Regions from separate parts of the Siminovitchia sp. FSL H7-0308 genome, predicted to be linked through region 2. Evidence: riboswitches for the same ligand, from Rfam matches in the RefSeq annotation. Region 2 holds a riboswitch; each other region holds the start of a gene.
The links. Region 2 has a riboswitch for cobalamin ahead of MHB50_RS16775 (ABC transporter substrate-binding protein). Riboswitches for the same ligand answer to the same signal wherever they lie in the genome.
Positions count from the first base shown of each region.

Region 1: another riboswitch for cobalamin. It lies ahead of MHB50_RS08655 (ribonucleoside-diphosphate reductase subunit alpha); the one in region 2 lies ahead of MHB50_RS16775 (ABC transporter substrate-binding protein).
Region 3: another riboswitch for cobalamin. It lies ahead of MHB50_RS00425 (ABC transporter substrate-binding protein); the one in region 2 lies ahead of MHB50_RS16775 (ABC transporter substrate-binding protein).
Region 4: another riboswitch for cobalamin. It lies ahead of MHB50_RS06210 (InlB B-repeat-containing protein); the one in region 2 lies ahead of MHB50_RS16775 (ABC transporter substrate-binding protein).

Region 1 is NZ_CP150282.1:1,811,443-1,817,281, forward strand. It holds gene MHB50_RS08650 (flavodoxin) at 1-110, opposite strand, end outside; gene MHB50_RS08655 (ribonucleoside-diphosphate reductase subunit alpha) at 95-2,374, opposite strand; cobalamin riboswitch at 2,510-2,687, opposite strand; partial or broken gene MHB50_RS08660 (ATP-binding cassette domain-containing protein) at 3,496-3,834, shown strand; gene MHB50_RS08665 (undecaprenyl-diphosphate phosphatase) at 4,198-5,013, shown strand; gene MHB50_RS08670 (hypothetical protein) at 5,059-5,256, opposite strand; gene MHB50_RS08675 (YIEGIA family protein) at 5,273-5,839, opposite strand, start outside.
Region 2 is NZ_CP150282.1:3,541,636-3,547,474, forward strand. It holds gene cbiB (adenosylcobinamide-phosphate synthase CbiB) at 1-847, opposite strand, end outside; gene MHB50_RS16770 (adenosylcobinamide amidohydrolase) at 844-2,316, opposite strand; gene MHB50_RS16775 (ABC transporter substrate-binding protein) at 2,421-3,389, opposite strand; cobalamin riboswitch at 3,521-3,703, opposite strand; gene MHB50_RS16780 (histidine phosphatase family protein) at 3,739-4,368, opposite strand; gene MHB50_RS16785 (GNAT family N-acetyltransferase) at 4,434-4,904, opposite strand; gene MHB50_RS16790 (L,D-transpeptidase) at 5,111-5,446, opposite strand; gene MHB50_RS16795 (hypothetical protein) at 5,430-5,657, opposite strand.
Region 3 is NZ_CP150282.1:85,600-91,438, forward strand. It holds gene MHB50_RS00415 (hypothetical protein) at 1-110, shown strand, start outside; gene cls (cardiolipin synthase) at 589-1,791, opposite strand; cobalamin riboswitch at 1,900-2,108, shown strand; gene MHB50_RS00425 (ABC transporter substrate-binding protein) at 2,239-3,207, shown strand; gene MHB50_RS00430 (iron chelate uptake ABC transporter family permease subunit) at 3,170-4,231, shown strand; gene MHB50_RS00435 (4Fe-4S dicluster domain-containing protein) at 4,612-5,839, shown strand, end outside.
Region 4 is NZ_CP150282.1:1,321,620-1,327,458, reverse strand. It holds gene MHB50_RS06210 (InlB B-repeat-containing protein) at 1-3,021, opposite strand, end outside; cobalamin riboswitch at 3,247-3,435, opposite strand; gene MHB50_RS06205 (hypothetical protein) at 3,811-4,035, shown strand; gene MHB50_RS06200 (PhzF family phenazine biosynthesis protein) at 4,340-5,263, shown strand; gene MHB50_RS06195 (metallophosphoesterase family protein) at 5,604-5,839, opposite strand, start outside; gene MHB50_RS06190 (metallophosphoesterase) at 5,821-5,839, opposite strand, start outside.

The DNA of each region.
Region 1 (5,839 bases), 1.7 Mb from region 2:
CGGTACATCGTTGTTTCCATCCCCTCGCTATTCAATCGGGTTTGGATCAATTTTGCGGTTTCTTCCGTGTTTCCGCTGTAGGTGGCGTAACAAATCAAGACTCGCACCATACACATTCCTCAATATCGGATGCCGTTGAACGGACATAATAAGTCGTTTTGAGCCCCGAATCCCAAGCTTGCAAATGCAGGTCTAGCATGATTTGCGCCTTGATATTGTTCGGAACATACAAATTAAATGAAATAGACTGGTCGATATGCCGTTGCCGTGCGGCATTTTGCTGAATGGACCACCGCTGGTCTACGATGTAAGCGGATTTTCGGTATATGTTGTACGTATGATGGGTTAAATCTGGTGCCACAACAGGCAATTTGTAATCCTTTTTTTCTTCAAAGTAAAAAGGCTTGAAAATGGGATCGATGCTGGCTGTTGAGCCTGCAATAACGGATGTGCTGGAGTTGGGTGCAACTGCCATTAAATACCCGTTTCTTATCCCGGCGGTTTGAACTGCTTCCATGACCTCTTTCCACTCGTCTGATCTGTCACCGGCCAGATAGCCCCGTTTCTGAAAATAAGTTCCTGTTTCCCAATCACTGCCTTGGAACAGAGGGTAGGGCCCTTTTTCTTTTGCCAGCTCGACACTCGCGCGAATGGCCAGCAAGGCGATTTTTTCATATAATTGGTCTGCAAGCTCCACGGCCGTTTTTGATTCCCACTCAATGCCGTTTAAGGCCAATAAATGATGCCAGCCAAATGTTCCCAGTCCGATAGCCCGATATTTTTGATTGGTGATGACAGCCTGTTTAACGTCAATGGTGTTTAAATCAATGACATTATCCAACATTCGGATTTGGATGGGGATCAATCGTTCCAGTACATCGTGCGGGCCATCTATTTTTTGAACCGCTTTGGCCAAATTAATGGATGAAAGATTGCAAACGACAAAATCACCAGGTTTTTTATAAGTAATGATCGTGTCTCCATCTATTGTTTCATCAAATTGCACAGTGGGGGACATGTTTTGCATAATTTCGGTACATAAATTACTTGAATAAATCATTCCCGCATGCTTGTTCGGATTCATGCGATTCACTTCATCCCTGTAAAACATGAACGGTGTTCCTGTTTCCAACTGGGATTTCATGATTCTAATCATGATTTGAATTGCCGGAACCCGCGTTTTAGTCAAAGTCTCGTTTTGAATACATGCTTCATATTTTTCTCTGAAAGTGCCCGCGCCTTTTTCTTCGTCATAAAAGTCTTCCAGCGAAAAGCCCATGACTTGTCTCACTTCATGCGGGTCAAACAAATACCAGTCACCGCGTCGTTCCACTTGCTCCATAAAGAGATCGGGAATACATACACCCGTAAAAATATCATGCGCCCGCTGACGGTCGTCGCCATTGTTCAGTTTTAAATCGAGAAAAGAAAGAATATCCGCATGCCACACATCAAGATAAACAGCAACAGCGCCTTTTCTCCTTCCGAGCTGATCAACACTAACTGCTGTATTGTTCAACTGTTTAATCCAGGGAAGAACCCCGGATGACGCGTGTTTGAATCCTTTTATGGAGCTTCCACGGCTTCTGACTTTCCCCATATAGACCCCGATGCCTCCGCCGTCTTTGGAAAGCCTGGCAACATCTGTGTTGCTGTTGTAAATGCCGATCAGCGAATCTTCCACCGTGTCGATGAAGCAGCTCGAAAGTTGGCCATGCGCAAGTCCGGCATTGGCAAGAGTAGGAGTGGCGACTGTCATGTACAAGTTCGACAACGCCCAATAACTTTCCTGAATCCACTCTTTTCTTTTTTCCTTTGCCTCATCCTGCATTAAATGCATGGCGATGATCATCCAGCGTTCTTGCGGCAATTCATAAACATTTTTTTCATGATCCGTTGCCAGGTAACGCGTCGCCAATGTATGAAGTCCTATGTAATCAAATAACAAGTCACGCTCCGGATCAATGATTTGTTCCAGCTCCCGAATCTCTTTTTCACTGTATTTTTCAAGTAAACGAGTCGAGTAAATTCCGAAATCAGTTAATTGCTTGATTAATTGATAGAAATCCCCGTATTTTTGTTTTTTGTCATAGGAGCGGTTGATACTGGCCTGTTTGTACAAGTTTGCGAGGTAGATTTTTGCGGCAGTGTATGTCCAATCCGGGTTGGCTTCATCCGTATTTTCCAAAGCGGCTTGAATGAGAAGGCCCGTTATATGATCTTTATGATATTCATTTTTAGATTCTATCACCCGGACAACCTTATCGATGTATGCGGGACAGTTTAAGTCCGCGACCCTTTCTATAAAACGCGATAATCTCTTTCGATCAAATGGCTGCTTTTGAGATTCTTTTTCAGCAATAATGGTTGTCATTTTCTCACCTTTTCTTCATTTTTTAAAAATAGAAAAACCCGCTCCGGGAAGAGAGCGGATCAAACGATAGGAGAAAAAAGCGCACGAAAAATGACGGTTTCCACTATCGTTTCATCTTCTCAATCCCCGAAGAATTGAAACTGTGACAAAAAAGGCAGGTCTCCTGACTTATGCATCGTCCTACTTGGTCACCTTCCCGTTTAAAAAACAGTGGTATTGCCGTTCGTACGCATTTACAGTTGCGGGGACAGTTCCGGCTTTTCACCGGATTCCCTTTTAAGCCCTTTTGGGCGCCTTCTTTGTTGTGTCACTATATATTGTGTTTTATTTAATTTCTACACCTAAATATTGTATCTACTAAAATATAACATGGCCAAAACCAATTGACAAGCAAAATATCGTTTTCCGGTTGAATAAACGAAATGCAACATTCAAACATGAAAAACGGAGACAAACTGTATGTGATCAAGTCGGCGAGAACACAAACAATCGTACCACAAACAAACACGCCTTTAAACATCTGGCCGCTTTTGGGAAATATCTGCCCTTCCTAACGGAGGAAAACACAAGACGCGTTTCTCCTTGAGCGCGGCGTTGTTAAGGGTATTTTCCCAAGACAGCCATTGAAATATGAAGAAAAACCGAAGCATATGCCCCAAGCTTAAACATATAAAGTGATCGAATTCATCAAGCTTACCGAGAGAAAGAGCCTGTAACTCAATGGTTACCTGATGCTATTTGTTATAGCGTTTTTTTATGTATACAACAATGCTAAAAACGAATGGGTCGGCCGCAAAAACATTTGGATCACACTCCGACTTATTCCGATACGGTGGTGAAAAAATGAATTTCTTTTACCAATATTTTTAGTTTATTAAGATTGATGGGGAAAACCAGCGGTTGCCGAAAAGACAGGGTTCGAATTTTTGCTCGTGATCATTATAGTAACAACAATCATAGCCGGGAACAGGAACGACATTCCTCTAACGAATTTGAGAATCTGACACGCCACACGCATGTGACATGTTTGTCACATGCTTTTATCATTTGTTCGTCGAATCGAAGGAAAAAGATATCCAATCCTTTTATGATCAATATATCAAGTAAAGGATTGAACATAATTGAGTATTCTTGAAGCGCAAAAAATTTATAAAAGTTACGGAAATAAATTTAACAGGCAGGAAGTTTTAAAAGGAATAGATATTCAAGTGGAAAAAGGAGATTTTGTCAGTATCTTGGGCGCGTAAGGCTCGGGAAAAACGACATTGCTTAACGCCCTTTCTTCCATTGACAAAGTGAGTGAGGGGACGATCAAAATTGATGGAAAAGACATCGTCGGCATGAAGGAAAAGCAACTTGCCGAATTCCGCAAGCATCACCTCGGCTTCATTTACCAGGAATATAATTTGCTGGATACGTTAACTGTCAAAGAAAATATCTTGCTGCCTTTGTCCATCAGTAGGGCTCCTACTGAATGTTAGTTGAACCAATCGTTTTCCCAAGATGTTTGAGGGAGAATTTACTCATCAAGCTCCTACTGAATGTTAGTTGAACCAATCGGGCATTTAGGTGCCGTTTTCTCCCACTTAAACCTTTTGTATCAACTCATCAAGTCTTGAAGTGAGAGTCTTACGGCACCTTATATGCGGGATAAAGTTGCTTTGGAAGTATCCCGCGTTTGACTTCTCTCCTTAAACAGCGGCTTATGGTCTTGAGTAAAATGGCAATTTAACAACATTACTGTTTTTCATTTTATTTGCCAAATATAATTGAAAAGCAAACGTAAAAAAGGTATTCTAGTAAATCGGGGATGGTGAGATGTGATGGAAATAAATATAATGGAAACTATTAAATATATCGTGCTGGGGTTGATTCAGGGAATTACCGAGCCAATCCCGATTTCATCCAGCGGGCATTTGGTGCTTGCCCAGCACTTTTTAGGAATTTCCACAAAAAAGTTGACATTTGAATTGCTTGTAAATGCAGGTTCTTTGATTGCCGTTTTAATTATATATCGTAACGATATTATTCGTCTTGCGACGAACGGCTTTTCTTACATATTGCATCGAAACGAAGAGGCGAGGGATGATTTTCGCTTCATTGTCTATTTAATAATCGCCACGATTCCGGCCGGAGTCATCGGTGTTCTGTTCAATGACATGATTTCGGAAACGCTAAAAGGAGTACATATTACTGCCGTTACCTTGCTTATAACGGGTGTAGCGTTGTTTTTAATCCGAAATTTAAAAGGAAGAAAACAGGATGGAGATCTGACACTCAAGGACGCTATTGTGGTCGGCTTTGCACAGGTGGTAGCTTTAATACCGGGAATCAGCCGCTCAGGAGCGACGATTGTCGGTGCGATGGGCATGGGCATGAGACCTGAGACAGCACTGCGCTTTTCATTTTTACTGTACATACCGGTCAGTGTGGGCGGAACGATTCTAAGCATTTCCGACATGGTGAACGACCCTGACTTAACAACATTGTTTATCCCGTATATAAGTGCTTTTGTTGTTTCCATTGTGGCTTCCTATTTTTCTTTAAAATGGTTTATGAACATTATGGAAAAGGGAAATTTAATTTATTTTAGTATTTATTGTTTCGTCGTTGGGACACTTGTTCTCATTTTTGCTTGAACTTGCCGGCTTGCGGGGCTACTCGCAAGCCGTTTTTTCATACAGCTATCTTGTCACAATGATAATGGTCTGGTCATTAATCTCATGTGCTGCGGAATCAAGGATTTTTCCCAAGCTGCTGCTTATCTTCTCCAGTTCTTCCTTGTCATGAACAAGGAATACAGGAGCACCGCCACCAAGGATCACGTTTTGATTTTGAGTAACGATGGCGGCAATCTTTGCTTTGTTTTCTTCTGTATCCACGTCAAACCACCCCAGTTTATCTGTTTTTTCCTTTGTCCCCTTCATTTGGCAGCCTAATCGCACTATCCAACACTGGAACATGCTCCAGTACCGTTTTAACTTGTTCAAAATCTGTTTCTAGCGGCATAATGAATAAGGCGACTCTTCCATCATTCATATCTCGTTTGGATAGAGGGACGATATCGGGTTCTCCTGTATCGAGGTAGACGCCGAGTATGTTGGCAACATGATGGAGCATCGCCTGTCTTTGTCCAAGGTGTGAAATGGTGACGACACTGTTTTCATGTTTCGGTGTAATAATCGCCCCAACCCCTCTTTTGAGGATGAGCTGCCGGCTGGCTTCAAGGCCTACATTCTTTATATGTATATCCTTGACAAAAAGCTGGGGCCCCTCAAACCGGATCTCCCCCTGAGAAACTGTTGCGATGGCTGTCAGCACTTTCCCGGACATATTTTTTTTGACGACAATCAGCATGGCCAACCCGCTCAAAAGTCCGGCCCAAATGGAGAAAACAGCAAATAGTGTTGTCACGAGGCTTGTAAACATGACGAGATAGTTTCGGCTTTCAAAAGCTTGCGCCAT
Region 2 (5,839 bases):
AGTTTTCCAGACCCTCCCCCATTTCCATCCGGTATGATTTTTTTCCCTGATACACATTCACTCCGCCCAAGCGAATACCGAGCAGAGCAGCGACAGTCGCTTCTCCCCAGCCACTGTTTGGACTCGGGTGTTTTTTGGCATCCCGGAGTAATACGGACCATGCGTGGCGATACGTTGTTTTTACCGGCTTCATGACACACATCATCATGATAGCCGTAAGCCTCGCCGGAATCCAATTGAACAGATCGTCCAATTTGGCGGAAGCCCAACCATATTCCCGATAACGCTCGTTTTGATAGCCGACCATGGAATCACATGTATTGACCGCCCGATAAACGAGGGCAAGCGGCGCTCCCCCGATAAGCCCCCAAAAAAGCGGCGCCGTAATTCCATCACTCGTATTTTCAGCAACCGTCTCGACCGTCCCCCTGACGATTTCTGCCTCCGGAAGCCCCAGTGTATCGCGGCCTACAATATAAGACAGTTTTTTCCTGGCTTCCGGGAGGTCTCCGTCCCGTAAAGGCTCGTATACTTCACGAGCGGCTTCACCCAAGCTTTTTTGAGCAATCGTTGTTGATATGATGACTGCTTCAACGAGGATTCCCGCAACAGGATGGATGTGATAACAAAGCGAGACAAGAAAAAATCCCGTAATATAGACCATGCCGATAACAGCCAAGACCATGGCTGTTCCTTTTAACTTCCGATGCGATCCCCGATTCCAGCGGCGGTCTAAGAAAGAAATCATTTTCCCTATCCATTTAACAGGATGAGGCCAATCGGGCGGGTCCCCAATGGCCAAATCAAGCAAAAACGCGAGGGCAAGGGCTGTTACATGGGCGTTCAACGAAGGCCGTTCCTTTGTAAATGATTATGCAACGCTTCTTTTGTACATAGAAAGACACCTTTGCCGACCAGCCGGCCAAGTAGCGTGATCGAACCGCCAAAAGGAAGAAACGGCCCTTCCTGCGTTGCCGCAATTAATATACTATCTGTCGATGTTCCAGTCGCAAGGGTGCCTGTCGAAGAATCGACGACTTGACATTCATGCAGCGCTTTTACCTTTGCTTCGGTTGCCGTCATAATGCTTTGTATAAAAGCTTCCTCCGTTAACTTACCGTTTACGAATACCCATGTGTTAATGGTTCCGGGGGACACGAGAACCCGGTGTCTTTCACCCAATGATGCATCGACGGCATTCCCGGCACCCGCGGTCACGACAACAAGCACAGACAAACCAGCTTCTTCAAACACCTGGTGGGAAACATCGTGCAGATTCACCGCCGTCATCATCCCGACTGTTTCATTCGGGTCATATCCATGATCTTTTAAATAAAGGATCATCTCTTCCTTAAAGTTGTCGCATTGATAGTTTTTGTCCACATGCCGGTTGACAAAAGAGCGGTGCCAGCCCACGCCTGATCCGGTAACACCCGATGACATCGTCCGCAGCGGGACCGGTGATTCAAATGTAATGGTCTCATTCGATACTTTCAGCATGCTTTCTTTCAGCAATAATGGATTCTGCCCACTTGGCCATTGATGCGGAACGAGCATCATTTGTGGTTTCGGCACTTTTGGGTGCGGATATTTTTCAATGTCCGCTTTATAAATACACTGAATTCTTTCTTCTTTTAACACCTCAGCAGGCGCATCGCATATTTGCTTTTTTCCTTCATGCAAAAGCAGCAAGCGGTCACAGTACAGACCAGCCAAGTTCAAATCGTGAAACACGGAAACGACTGTGAGATTCTCTTCTTTTGTCCACTTTTTCAATAGATCGAGCAGTTCTTTTTGGTAGGCCAAATCCAAGTGATTCGTCGGCTCATCTAAAAGAAGAATTTTCGGCTTTTGTGCCAACGCCTGTGCCAAAAAGACGCGCTGTCTTTCCCCGCCCGAGAGCTCTTCCAACGGACTTTCGGCATATTGGAGAATGCCTGTCTGCTCCATCACTTCGTGAATGATCTTTTCATCTGCCTCATCAAAAGAATGAAACAAGCTTTTTTGATGGGCATACCTCCCTAAAGAAACGGTTTCTTTCACTGTGTAATTAAAAGCCAAAGATGACATTTGCGGGAGGACAGCCGTTAACCGGGCAAATTCTTTCGAGGAAAAAGATGAGATGGGACGGCCGGCCAGCCTCATTTCACCCGACTGAAGCGGCATCGTGTTGCTCATCATCTTTAAAAGCGTTGTTTTTCCGCTCCCGTTTGGACCGATGATGCCGAAAAACTCCCCTTTTTGTACTTGAAAAGATATATCTTGAACGACAGGCTTACGCCAATAGCCACCCGAAGCTTGAATAACTTCAATCATGGGAATCTCTTCTTTCATGCTTAATATGGTAATGAATCGTGCCTCGTAAGGATGTTTCCTTCTAAAAAATGGCGTTCGGCGAGAATCCCCGCCCTATCCGCCAATTATTGAAATGCATCGGGATACACTGCTTTTGCCAGTTCTTCAACCCCTTCCGCCAGACGGGGACCGGGACGATTGATGAGATCGGAGTGCACATCAAAAACCTGTTTTTCCTTAATGGCCGTAATATCAGTCCAGCCTTCACGCTTTAACACTTGTTCCACCGGATTATCCACATAGTTGCTATATGTAGTAATGATGACATCCGGATTCATCTTGATAACAGCTTCATCATTTACCTTCTGCCAGCCGTCAATTTCTTTAGAGGCGTTTTCTGCATGAATAATCGTGAGGAGTGTATCCATAAACGTATTGTTACCTGCTGTATAGATTTCCGGTTCGGGAGATATTTCCATAAAAACCTTTTTCTTGTCTTCTTCTTTTATCCCCTTAACCTTAGCTTCAACATCGGCGATTTTTTTCCGCATATCCTCTATGACCTTTTCCGCTTCATCCACTGTATTTGTCGCTTTTCCGATTAACTCAATCGACTTATACACATCATCCAAACTTTCCGAGCTGTTGACAACAAGCACCGGAATGTCTGCCGCTTTTAATTGCTCTACAGCTTTTTGATCATTGGAAGGGTCAACCAGCACAAGCTGGGGGTCCAAGGAGAGGATTTTTTCTATGTTCAACTCAAGGCCGCCGATTTTTTCCTTCTGGGCCGCTTCTTCTGGATAATTGTCATGGTCGGATACGCCGACAATTTTATCACCCAATCCAAGGGCAAACGCAATTTCAGTGTTGCTTGGGAGGGCGGATACAATTCTTTCGGGTTCCTTTTCAATCGTTATCTCTTCCCCGTTACCGTCCGTTAATGTGACTGGAAAAGCCGCCTGTTCCGATTGTTTCGTTTGTTGTTCGGATGGTTGATCTGTTTTTCCACTTTTTTCAGCAGCCTGATTACAACCGGTCAACAGGCTGAACAGCATGAAAATGGATAGTAATAAAATGTGGAATTTTTTCAATGTTTCTCCCCCTGTAAATTGATTTTTTTCTCAATAAAAAAACATCTCTTCGCAAGAGATGTGTGCAGTTTGGAACAGCCATCCAATATTAGATGGCGATTCCACCAGTACACCTCCCTATCCTCGTAGGTTCATGGCGTGAAGAATCAGGCAGGTCTCCTGGCTTATGGTCATCGTGATCGCTGTTCCTTCCCATGCAATGAAACACAGTGGATACTCAGCTCACTCCCATTCACAGTGGCGGGACCGCGTTGGATTTTCACCAACTTCCCTATTAAGTCTTTTCATAAGACACCCCATTCTTTCCATATGAAATTGTCAACTTGACTTTAGTATACATGATCGTCTCTTATTGTACAGTTGGATTTTTCAATGAAAGATGGCTCAAATCCCCTTCCGAGAGAATTTCAATTTGGCTGCCGGCTCTTTTTAAAGCCGTTACACTCGTTCCTTCGATATAAGGAGTTTTCCAAAGCTGGTCCATGTCAAGCTGGCGGAAAATAAGCTGCACCATTTTCACGACAACACCATGGGTAATGATACAAACATGGCCAGATTCATAGGTGGATAGCAATTCCTTGACTAACGCCTCGACTCTATCTTTTACTTCGTAAAAGTTTTCCCCAGACGTATGAACATATTTACTTGGCTGATGCCAGTAATGATGATATTGCTCAGGGTAAAGCTCCTTAATTTCTTCCATTGTCTTTCCTTCCAGATCTCCAAGATCCATCTCTATCAGTCGCCCATCAACGGTATAAGAAGAAAAGCTTTCTCCATGAATCAACTCCAGCGTCCTCACGGCACGCTTGCTCGGACTCGTGTAAACCGCTTGCCAATCTATCTCTTTGAACTTTTCTCCAAGCAGTCGCGCATCTTCCACTCCTTTTTCAGTTAAACCGGAATCCCTCCGGCCTTGAACTTTTCCCGCAACATTCCATTCTGTCTGCGCATGTCTTATAAAATATAAATACAGCATAAGTACCCTCTTTCTATACGGTGATTCGTTTTCATTTTTCGTATCATACTGAAATGTAATGATAGTTATAGCGCCTTAACAAACAACACTCTATCTTGTTCCACACCATCATAATCACTATGTACATCAATGCCATCCACCTGTTTATCTCCTTTTTCAATGACAAAACCCATTTTCGTATGGTAAGCGATAGAGCTTTGATTCACTGGAGATGTGACACAGCGAACTGTTTTAACCGCTTTTTTCTTTACATGATCAAAGAAGGTTTGATAAAGTTTGCGCCCGATACCGTGTTGGCGGTAATGGGGATGTATGCCAACAAAATGGATATAGGCCTCTTTCTTGCGTGATTGCGATAAAAATCCAATCAGAAACCCGATTATTTCCCCCTTTTCTTCAATGATATAACTAGTGTCTTGAAAATGATCAAAGAATAGTTTGGGCAGCATATCCGTCATCGTACGACCATTCCACCACTCATTTAACACAGAAATAATGATCTTGTAATCTGAAGATTTCACGTTTCTTATATTCATTATCCTGCTCCTCTTTTTTAGGTATAAAAACAGCCCTATCCAAAGGGACAAAGCTTCGCAACTTTTTTGAAACAGACAATTTTATTGTAAATGACTCCAATACCGCATCTTACTTTTAAAACGGCATTTCGAGTAGTCTCTTTTTAAGAATAGCCCACTCCTTGCAAAAAGAAAATATCCTGTAGCAAAAAAAAAGAATCCGGCCCCTACCTATGAATCACGACCCGCGTCCCAATCGGAATTCGGCGGGCAAGATCCAGCACATCACGATTATGCATTCTAATACAGCCATGTGAAACGTTTTTGCCAATGGAAGAAGGGTTATTTGTCCCATGAATTCCGTAGTGGGGCTTTGATAACCCGATCCACATAACACCAAACGGACCTCCGGGATTCCGCTGTTTGTTGATGACCGCAAAGTTTCCGTATGGTGTTGGCGTTAACATCTTGCCGACAGCAATCGGGTACGTCTTTATCAACTTGTTTCCGTCAAAAAGCTTGAGCTGGTGTTTCGTCGTTGAAACATCAATCCATTTCGCCACGATAAATCCCTCCAACATCTTTTGGGAATATCGTATGTAGAACATCAATAAAAAGCCCCTTCACGAGAGCTTTCTTTCTCTCCATCTCCCACCGCAGCTCTACCCGGACGCGGATGGACTTCCGGAAAATAGGCGAGGGGACCGTCTTCGATATCGCCGTTCCCGATTTAGCGGGATCAACTCCCGCTTCGCCAGCTTTGGCGATCATCATTTGTTTGGCCAGCGGCCCGGTTCATCTAAAGGAAACACCCTTTGACTTACCGACGGAAGGCTTAGCCACAGCTTGATTGTTGAACAGAATAACCTCTGATACGCCTTTTACCAAAATAACCGATAAGGACGGGATAGCACTTGGCAATCCCACCATGGATGTAAGCACCCTATTTCCCGGGC
Region 3 (5,839 bases), 1.1 Mb from region 2:
CAGGTTCGGGTAGCGCTGGCGAACAAGGGAATTGCCGGATCAATCAAGGAAACTTGCTGCTGGATGCCATTTGCGCCCTAGAGGACACCCAGGAGATTTCCGTTTACTGAACGAAAGGGTGAAAAGCTGGAAGGAATGACCGATACAGTCCATGGGTTTATTGTTCTATTTGGCAAGTGAAAAAATGTATGAACTGGCAATGTAACATCCATGCGACTTGCCAACAGTCTTGCGAATGCAATAAAGATTTTCGATAACAGAAGGTCGGTCAAAAGCAATAAGTGAGCATGATGACGAACCGGTCGCTTCCAGCTTTCGTTAAAACCGGGTCTCCAAAGCTTTCGATCCAAATAGGTATCCAAGACCGAGAAAAGAAGAAAAGCATAAGTGTGAACCAATCCATGAACCAGAGCATCAGCTGTATTTATTTGGCATACCACTAGAAATCTATAAGCGTGGTTAGTGAGTGTGGTTTTTAAAGATGATAAAGCACCAACAGCTCTGCCCATGTTTTCTGGTACACATTGTGGAGCGGAAATGCATCTTGGGCACTATAAAGGGCTGGCCCTGGAAAAAACAGTTTATGCGCTATAACAACCCTTTTATCAAACCTCCAATCCATTCTATTATCCGGAAACGGATGTTCACCGCTTGAAGGTCGCGGTGACTTAATTGTGTCGATTGCATGATGTCTTCGGCAATTATTTTTTTGACATGGGCAATAAATTCATGGTCGTATATAAAGCAATTGATTTCCTTATTTAACAATAAGCTTCGATAGTCGAAATTGGCTGTGCCGATGTCACAAACAGCATCATCAAACAAGAGAACTTTCGCATGGAAAAATCCTTCTTTGTATTGATATACGGTGCCTCCTTTGGCCAGTATCTTCCGCAGGTAGGGAAATGATGCTTCTTTGACGATGGGATGGTCGGACATTCTTGGTACAAGAATCGTCACTTTTACATTGTTTTCCAAAGCTTTTTCAAGAGAAGCCATGACTTTTTTCGGTGGAATGAAGTAAGGGGTGCCAATGAAAATGCTGTTAGTAGCCTTTTCAATATGGCGGATGATTTCCTCTTCTGCACCAACCCCTTCTGTTGGGAAAAAGCGATGGGTAATAGGCCCTTCAGCGAGCGAAGGGAATAAAGCTTGTTCATCGAAATCTGTTACCCCCGTCGCTCGTTTCCAATCCCGCAAAAAAACGCTCTGTAAATCGGCTGTCCCCGTTCCTTCAATGCGCAAGTGATAGTCCCGCCAAGGAGAAAGAAGTGAATCAAGGTCAATGTACTCTTCTCCAATATTATAGCCCCCCACATAACCGATCTTTCCATCAATCACAGTGATTTTCCGGTGGTTGCGGCGTTGGAGGGTAAAAAAGAGAAACGGCAGGCGAGGGGTGTTGCAATAATGCACTTCGACCCCGTTCCTCCGGGCTTTTTGGATGAGTTGTTTGGACACCGTTCTTGATCCAAACCAATCGAGCAGCAGCCGGACTTTGACACCACTTTTTGCACGGTCCATCAAAATGTCGAAAAACAGCTTGCCAAACGAGTCGTTTCTTACTATGTAAAATAATACGTGAATGCTTGATCGGGCGTTATAGAGGTCATCAAAATACTGGATAAACAAGTCAGTTCCCCGGACAAGCAGTGTGATGTCGCTTTTTCTCAAGGGGGATTGCGGCGGTTTGCCTCTTTTTCGGGCAATAAAGCGGCCGATATAATAGTCGGTCATGCAAAATGAGACTAAAATGATAACAATTGCTGTAAAGCAGGCAAGCCACTTCAATGAGAACCCCCCTCCTGTCCATGAATATATGCCCGTTTAGTATTCCCATTTTGGAAAAGGAAAAAGCTGTGAAACGAAAGTTTTTCATGTATAATATCTGTATAACTCCATATGTTTAGGCAATCGGTGGCTTTTTGTTGAAAATCTGTTTCGGAACATTCAGTAAAAAGCTGAAAAGGGAAGTTGGTGCAAATCCAACGCGGTCCCGCCACTGTAAAATGGGAGCGTCCTGAGATAACCCACTGTGTTTTGGTACGGGAAGGGGCAGGAAGCGATGATCATAAGCCAGGAGACCTGCCGATTTCACCTCTACAAGTCAACCTGCGAGGATGGGGAGATGAAGCTCGGATAAATAAAGTATGATTTTATCTGGCACTGGTTGTGTTTTCCTGAACATCTCTGCATGGAGGTGTTTTTTATTTTTAAAAAGAAATGGGGATGGATTTGGTGAAAAGAATACATATGTTATTAGCCGCGCTTTTCCTTGTGGCCGGGCTGTTGGCTGGCTGCGGAAGCAAAGATGAACCAAAGAATGAAAGCGTGGAACCTAAGACGACGGATGAAGCCAAGGAAACGGGTTTTCCGATAACGATTAAAGATGGAGTGGACAAAGAAGTCACGATTGAAAAGAAACCGGAAAGAATCGTTTCGCTGATTCCGAGCAATACGGAAATTGTGTATGCAATCGGTGCAGGCAATGAAGTGGTGGGTGTTAATGAGAACGACGATTATCCTGAGGAAGCGGCGAAAAAAGAAAAGGTTGCCGGAATGGAGTTAAATGTGGAAAAAATCATTTCTCTCGAACCGGATCTTGTTCTTGCCCATGGATCAGGAATGGACGTATGGGAAGGCGGATTAAAGCAGCTTGAGGAAAGCGGTGTGACAGTTCTTGTTGTACATAACGCGCAGAGCTTTAGTGATACGTATGAAACGATTGAGATGATTGGGAAAGCCACGGGACATGAAAAAGAAGCAGAAGAAGTCGTACAAGAAATGAAATCCAAACTGGAAGAAATCAAGGAAAAAGCAGAGAAGATTCAAGAAGAAGAGAAGAAGTCGGTTTTTGTCGAGCTCTCCCCTCCTCCCGAAATGTATGCAGCCGGGAAAAACACCTTTATGGATGAAATGCTGGCTATTATTAACGCGAAAAACGCTGTGGAAGAAGAAGGGTGGCCAAAAATGAATGAAGAGGCCATTATTGCGATGAATCCCGATGTGATCATCGTCAATTATAGTTATGTGGAAAATGCTACCGATGCAGTAATGGCACGCACTGGCTGGCAAGATATGAACGCGGTAAAGGAAGAACGGGTCATTGCGGTCAACGAAGATTTGGTGAGCCGATCCGGCCCACGTTTGGCTGAAGGAGTAGAGGAGCTTGCAAAGGCTGTTTATCCGGATGTTTTCAAAGAATAATCCTTTTTTTCCCTATATCATTGCGATCGGGCTGTTGATTGCCGTAATGCTTGTCAGTATCTCGACGGGTTCCGTAAAGGTGCCCATACTGGATGTTGCACGCATTATTGGCAGTGAAGCTTTTTACCTTCCGATCGAATTTCCCTCTGATCCCATGTATACGAATATTGTCATGAATATTCGTTTGCCCCGCGTCGTGCTTGCCGGACTGGTGGGAGCGGCTTTGGCGATTGCCGGAGCTGCTTTTCAAGGGCTGTTGCGCAATCCACTGGCGGACCCTTATACGCTCGGTGTTTCATCGGGCGCTTCAGTTGGCGCGGTCATTACACTTTTTTATCAATTGTCCCTGCCTTTGGTTGGAATGTATACACTGCCGCTATTAAGCATTGTTTGCGCATTTATTACCGTCATTTTGGTACTTTCTTTTGCGCGCAGCATTGACAGAACGATGAAAGTGGAAACGATCATATTGACGGGGATTATTTTTAGCTCTTTCCTTGGCGCCTTTATCTCGTTGATGATTGCTTTATCCGGAGAGGAGCTGCGCCAAATCATCGGCTGGCTTTTGGGAAGCGTCTCGATGAGGGGCTGGAGCTTTGTGAAAATTATTTTGCCGTTTTTACTGGTCGGCAGCCTTATTCTTTTTTGGAACGCGCGTGAACTGAATGCGATCGCTTTTGGAGAAGAACGGGCCAAACATCTTGGCGTCAACGTAGGCCCAAGAAAGGTGGCCGTCTTGGCGTCCAGCTCTGTCCTGACAGGGGCGGCTGTCGCAGTGTCGGGAACGATCGGTTTTGTGGGTCTTGTCATTCCCCATCTGGTGAGAATTGTCTGGGGGCCGGACCATAAACACTTGCTTCCGCTTTCTGTTTTGGCGGGAGCGTCTTTCCTCATCTTGGCAGATCTTGTGGCTAGAACGATCATCGATCCTGCCGAGCTTCCGATCGGAGTGATTACCGCATTGATCGGGGCCCCGGTGTTTGCCGTCATTTTAATACGAAGAAAATTAGGGAAAAGAAGCTGAAGGCTGTCCGGTTTGGGCAGCCTTCCTTTATTGTGTAAAGGAAAACCATAGGATGGGCGTGTGGTTCCGAATAGTTTATTGCGAGGGTTAAAAAAAGCTTCGCTTTTACAGGTAGAAGCAAAGAGAAAAAATAAAAAGGATAGGGCATTTTGGGGTTAGCCGGAAGAGTAGGACGGTTGGCGAACTTTCAGCAATAGAGGCTTTCATCCCTAAAGTAAACCACCCGTTTACATGAACGAATTTTGATGAATCATAATAGAATTTCTCGAATCCATAGCAGGTTCCATCTTGACTGAATGCTCATTCATTATATAATGGTAGTAACAAGATTCGGAAAAGTGCCGGTTTTAAAAATAGATGAGAAGGGGGCACCAACTGTTATGGATGGATTGCTATTGCTGAATTGGCTTGCTTTTGTATTCGTAACCGCTTACGGCGTTTACTTGTTTGTGTATGTGGTAAGAACACGGATTCAATTTATTAAACTGGGAAAAAAAGAAGAGTTTGATCGCAATGTGAAAGAAAGGCTTAAAAATATTTGGACGTATGTGTTTGGGCAGAAAAAGCTTTTAAAGGATAAAAAAAGCGGCATTATCCATGTGATGTTTTTTTATGGTTTCATTCTCGTGCAATTTGGGGCAATTGATTTTATTTGGAAAGGGCTTGCACCGGGATCCCATCTTCCGCTTGGCCCTCTTTATCCGGGATTTACTTTTTTCCAGGAGCTTGTCACGCTTGTCATTTTAGTGGCGGTGGCCTGGGCGTTTTACCGCCGTTACATTGAAAAGCTTGTGCGCTTAAAGCGGGGATTTTATGCTGGGCTCGTATTGCTTTTTATTGGCGGACTGATGGCTTCCGTCCTTCTGGGGAACGGAATGGCCCTCATCTGGGAAGGGGAAAATCTTACATGGACGGAGCCTGTTGCGTCAGGCATTGCGGCACTGTTTGGCTGGATGAGCCCGTTCGCAGCGGCGGTTGTGTTTTACGTCGCGTGGTGGGTGCATCTGCTTCTATTACTCGCTTTCTTAGTATATGTGCCTCAATCGAAGCACGCCCATTTAATTGCCGGTCCGGCTAATGTGTACCTGGAGCCGCTTGACAACGACGCGAAGTTGAAGCCGATTGATTTTGAGGATGAGTCCGCCGAGACATTCGGTGTAGGAAAAATTGATGAATTTACAGATCTTCAGCTTCTTGACTTATACGCGTGTGTGGAATGCGGCCGCTGTACAAATATGTGTCCTGCGACAGGTACAGGAAAAATGCTGTCGCCGATGGATATTATGATTAAGCTGCGTGACCATTTGACGAATTACGGGGCAGCTGTTACAAGAAAGCAGCCTTGGGTGCCGGCATATGCATTTGCCAATACGCTTGGAAACAGAATCGCAAAAGCGGGCAGCACAGAAGGAGCCGAGGAAGCCGCAGCGGCATTGGAGTATCAGCCGAGCATGATCGGGGATATCATTACAGAAGAGGAGCTGTGGGCGTGCACAACATGCCGGAACTGTGAAGACCAGTGCCCGGTTATGAACAAACACGTAAGCCACATTATAGATATGCGGCGTTATCTCGTTTTAACAGAAGGAAAAATGGACCCTGATGCAC
Region 4 (5,839 bases), 2.2 Mb from region 2:
TTCCTTATGCGCGACAGTCAATTTGTCCAGGTCGGGAAGTTCTTGGATCATATTTTCAACGATTTCAGCTGCTTCCTTGTTTTTGGCTTCTTGTTCCAAAATGATTATTTTAGACTCCAATGCAGATAATTGCGCTACATTTGAAACTAGTTTTTTCTGCGTTTCTGTAAGACGATTATAAGCTTGCCGTACTGTTATGACCGATTCTTTATCCGATAAATTGATATCGGCTTCTTTCGGAAGCCTATGAATCATGTCCTCCACCTTTTTAGCAGCTTCTTTATCTGCTAATTCGGCCGCTATTTGTAATTCTTTGAGTTTCGCCTCTAGTGCAACGAGCTTATTGGTATTAGCCACTAATGTTTGTTGGACCTGCGTTAATTGATCATATGCCTTGCGCGCTTCCGCGACCAGCGCCTTCTGGTTTAGTGATAGTTGCGACACTTCAGGGAGCATGTCAATCATCGTTTCCACTTTTTTGGCCGCTTGTTTGTCCAGTGCTTCCTGTTCCAATTGACTTAATTTCGTTTCAAGTGATGTGAGTTTTTCAATATTCGGCACTAACTTTTGTTGGGCCTCTGTTAAGCCATCATAGGCTTGTCTTATTTTGACAACAGACGCTTTATCATCTAGACGGATTTCCGATTCATTTGGAAGCCCGGCGATCATCTGTTCAACGATATCGGCAGCGGCCTTATCCGCCTCGATTTGTTCCAATTCAAACATTTTTTCTTCAATTTCGTCGAGTTTTGCTTTATTGGCCACTAAATCTTGCTGTGATGCTGTTAAACGATAAAACGCTGTTCTCGCATTTTCAACGATTGTTTTATGGTCTAATGTCAATTCTTCGACTTCAGGCAATTCAGCAATGATTTGTTCGACAGCTTGTGCCGCTTCTTTATCTGCTGCTTCTTGCAATACTTTCAGCTTTGCCTCTGTCTCAACAAGCTTTTCTACATTGGTGACAAGACTTTGTTGTACTTCTGTTAAACTGTCATAAGCCAAACGGGCATTTTCTACTAACGCTTTATCTTCTAGCTTTAGATTCGCCGCTTCTGGCAGCTGTTGGATCATTTCCTCCACTTTTTTAGCGGCTTCTTTATTGACTAAATCTTGTTCTAACTCTAATAATTTCGCTTCTAACGCTTCAAGCTTTTGTATATTGGCAACGAATGTTTGCTGCGGTGGAGTCAAGTTGTTATAGGCCGCTCGCGCCCCTTCAATGGCCTCTTTATCATGAAGGGTTACATTCTCGATATCAGGCAAAGCCGCAATCATCTCTTCTACTTCCTTTGCTGCTTCTTCATTTGCGCCTGACTCATCCACCCATTTTGCATAAAACGTTTTATCTCCATAGCTTCCGCTCGCGATAGCTGTTACTCGTTCGCCTTCAAAGCTTGGATTGTCATACCAGCCTTCAAATCGATAGCCTTCATGTTCCATTTGCCCGGCTGCCGGAAGTGGAATTTCCGCGTCGTCTATCGTATATGTTTTCGGTATGTCATCCCCAATTAAAGTCCCGCCATTTGTTTCATAATGGATGTTATATTCAATGTTGTCATACTGTGCATACAATGTAATATCGTGTTCCGGCATGACGAGCTTTTCACCGGGTAGATAATCCGTGCCGCTTCCGTCTTGTTTGGAATTCCAAGCTTTGAACTTTTTCCCCTGGATGTTTTTACCTTCGGGAATTTGCACTAACGCATAAGGTGAAACCTTGTTTGTTTGTACTTCACCATTAGAATGGAAGTTGGCATCATGTTTTTTAGCAGCCATGTTTTTGTATTCGCCGTTTTTCATATCGGTCATATCATATAAGGCATTCATTCCTTTTTTAAACCGATCATAGGCAATCAGTCCATAAAGCGATTGTTCGGTCGCCATGGCATTTACTCTATGTCCCGAACCACCGCCGCCGTCATTTCCTGTCGTGACATGCTTAAAACCGCCTATTTCTGGCGAAGAACCACTGCCATCATCCCAAAAAGTGAGGAGTGCATCGATCATATTGTTCGTCCAAACGCCATCCTGAACAGCGCCCTTTTGAATAAAGCTCACATGTTTGCCAATCCGCTTAAGCTCCACATTTTCTTGTAATGGATCGATGCCCAGAGCCGTTAGCGCGACAATTACTTGGACAGTACTTTCCGCATTCACATTTCCAAAAGCGGCGTATGCTCCGTTCTCCTGTTGCAGAACAGACAACATATAAATTCCTCTTTCCACGGCTGCCGCAAACTCTTCATATGACGCCTCCGCCCCGCTCGCAGCATAGCGCTTTTCATCACCATAGTACGGAGCTAACGCTTGCAGCGCCATCCCTGTAATATCCGGGTCTGGGTTGCCAAATAAAGACCAGCCTCCCACCGTTCCGTCAGCTTGCGTAATTTCTTTACTTAAAATGTAATCAATCATTTTTCCGAAAGTATTTACGTCCGGATTTGTGGAATCAGGATAAAATTCATATCCTCCCGTATTCATTGCGATAATTTCCCAAATCGGCCCATTAATTCCTTGCCTATAAGAAAAACGATATGAGCTGGATAATTTTTCAATAAAGTCGTAGCCTGCTACATCTGTAATATCGTAGCCTAATGCTGTAAGCGCCAGAATGAGACGCGACCATTCAGTAGATTTAGCCCGATGAAGGTTTCCTTTTTTATCCGCCACATATTGTTCGATCCGGCCAAGATAATCTTCAAAATAGGTATCTGGCACATGGTTCATGTAATCGTGACCCGCATACATGCCTCGCAATAAACCCATGACAGCCCATTCTCCACCAACCGATCCCATACTTGGCTTTTCTAGCGTTTCAAGTATGTACCTGGAGGAAGCATTCATATAAAAACCGATTTCCGGTTCCTTATCTTCCCAGAAGCGAATGTCCAACTCTTGATAACCTGTTCTCGGATCGTAAGCCTTCCCAAAAGCAACTTGCGGCACAATGCTTAACATCAATAGAAAAGTCAGTAAAACCGCAGATAACCGTAACGAACGCTTCTTAATAACCCCCACTTTTTTCCCCCCACATTTGTCTGTAGAGCTTGTTCTTGTCCGAGTATGTAAAATGACGCTCGAGAAAAATCTTTCCCTCCTCCAACTTCGGAAAAACGAAAAAGCCTTGGACTTCCAGAGAAGCCCAAGGCGATTAGGTATTTTGCAAATCTATAAACATAATAGATGGTTGTCTCCATCTATATTGATGACATAGTGACTCATACTTCACCTTTCTCCGGAAGGCTACATATATACGCGTTAGGCAGTTCTCCTGACTTTTGGATCATCGCTTCCTTCCGCCTTCCCGGGGTATTCCCCAGTGGCATAATGGAAAGTCGCTCCTCAATTACAGTGGCCGGACCGTTCAGGACTTTCACCTGATTCCCTTTTAATCTTTTACAAATAAAAAGAACCTAATTCGTTTTTCCATTATTCAGTTGTAATTTGGAGTACAAGCTCTCAATTTGAAATGTTACAGAATTCTAAAAAAAATGTCAACTTTCCAAAGCAAGAATTGGTGGTTGCTTTATGTAATTGCCTCCTAACAAACCTTTAAAAAACGATTAAAACCTGTGAAAAGATGTGAATAAAAAAATCTTCATGACTTTTCCTGATGTGCCTAACATCATATGAATCAATGTTTTTTTCAAAAAATAATAGCTGTTTTCTAAAATGAGTTTACAAATATTGTCCTGTATATGATTTTTTATTTTTCACAATCGAATCCGGTGTTCCTTTGACAATGATTTGATCGCCCTTTTCTCCTCCTTCAGGGCCTAAATCCACAATAAAGTCGATCTTCTCTATTTGCTAATCATCCAAACTGTTCAATCATCCGTTTACTTGCTCGAAATCGTCCGGGATATATTGGGAAAAATAAACCGGCAAAGTCTTGCCGAAGCCAGGCAAGTAACAATGGATTCACTGGCATATATGGATTATCAAATTGAACAACAGCTTTTCGGTTCACATTATTTATACAAGTTAATGAAATTACTAAAACAAAAAGCTTATTTTAGAAGTGTGCGATAAAGAGGAAGTTGTACATAAAGTGAAACTTCATTCAGTAGGGCTTCTACTGAATGTTAGTTGAACCAATCGGGCATTTAAGGCGCCGTTTTCTCCCACTTAGACCTTTGGTATCAACTCTGGTCTTAAAGTAGTGTATATGGCATCTTACATGCGGGATAAAGCACATGGTCTTAACATAAAGGTTGTTACTATGAAAAAACAGGTTTCGTTTTTCACTAACGGGGTCCATTTTTTATTGAACAAGAAAGCCATTATACATGATACAATCAACATGAGTTTCTAAATCTTGGTGGGGGGATCGGGTGTGAAGTCAATAACGGTTTATCACTACGATGCGTTTAGTAAAGAACCTAATAAGGGAAATCCAGCGGGAGTCGTTTTAAGCGGAGATCAGCTGACAGATGCCGAAATGCAAGAGATTGCTTTTAAAGTAGGATTTAATGAGACGGCATTTCCAGTTGCATCCGAAGCCGCAGACCTGAAAATACGATTTTTTACACCGGGTCATGAAATGAATTTATGTGGCCACGCTACAATGGCAACTGTTTATGCGCTCCAAACAAAAGGATTATTGGGCGATAAGACCGATTTTACCATTGAAACAAGGGCTGGGATTTTACCGATCACGATTAAATCAACAGCCGAAAACGACATATGGATCACCATGAAACAAGCTTCTCCAACATTTAAAGAGTTTACAGGTTCCATAGAAGATTTGGCTGGCTCCCTTGGGTTAAATGAATCTGATATCCATGATCAGTTACCTATATTATATGGAAGTACCGGTACTTGGACATTATTAATCCCTATAAAGCAATTGAGCGCTTTTAAGAAAATGAAACCCAATAACAAAGCGTTCCCTTCTATTTTAAAGGAGATGCCAAATGCTTCTGTCCATCCATTCTGTTTGGAAACGCATGATTCACACGCCGATATGCATGCCCGGCATTTCTCTTCACCATATTCCGGTACGATTGAAGACCCGGTAACGGGTACTGCTTCAGGGGTAATGGGCGCTTATTATGCGAAATACATCCATACTCATTTTAAAGATTCTCTGAACCTTGTTGTGGAGCAGGGTCATGAAATCGGAAAAAACGGCCGGGTTATCGTGCGAGTTTCAAAAAACAGTGACTGTCTCGATGTTGAAATCACCGGAAATGCCGTTTATGTAAAAGATTTCGAAGTTTTGCTGGATCATGATGAGATTGTGAAAAATAATACTTAAGCAACCCTGTTTCATGGCAAATACATACTACTAAAAGTACAAGTAAACTAGAAGAAACTGTTCTCATAAAGTGAAACTTCATTCAATAGGGATTCTACTGAATGTTAGTTGAACCAATCGGGCATGTAGGTGCCGTTTTCTCTTGTATTCACTCAAGATGTTGATGTGGGAGTATTACGGCACCTTACATGCGGGATGAAACAATCCTGCAACGATATTAATCGCATCGGGCACGTGAAAGCCGCTTTTATCCGCAAGATAATGCGACTGCTTTATGTTTACTCTGTTGTTTGCACCTTTGATAAAATTGTTTGTTGAAAATTTTATCACTCTTGAGTTATTAAGGCCCTGCGTAAGGCGGGTTTCGTATATGTTCTGCAAAATCTTTTTTATAAGGACATTGCCCTTGGAGAAACCTTTCAGCCGCTTCTTCAACATTGTATTCGGTGATTTTAAAGTGGAATTCGTTATCAATCAGTAACCAACAAGCTCCATTTGCCCGGCTTTGTAAGCCCACACTTCCAGCATTGATGATTCTTTTATTTTCAATAATCCGGTCAAATTGTATATGCGTAT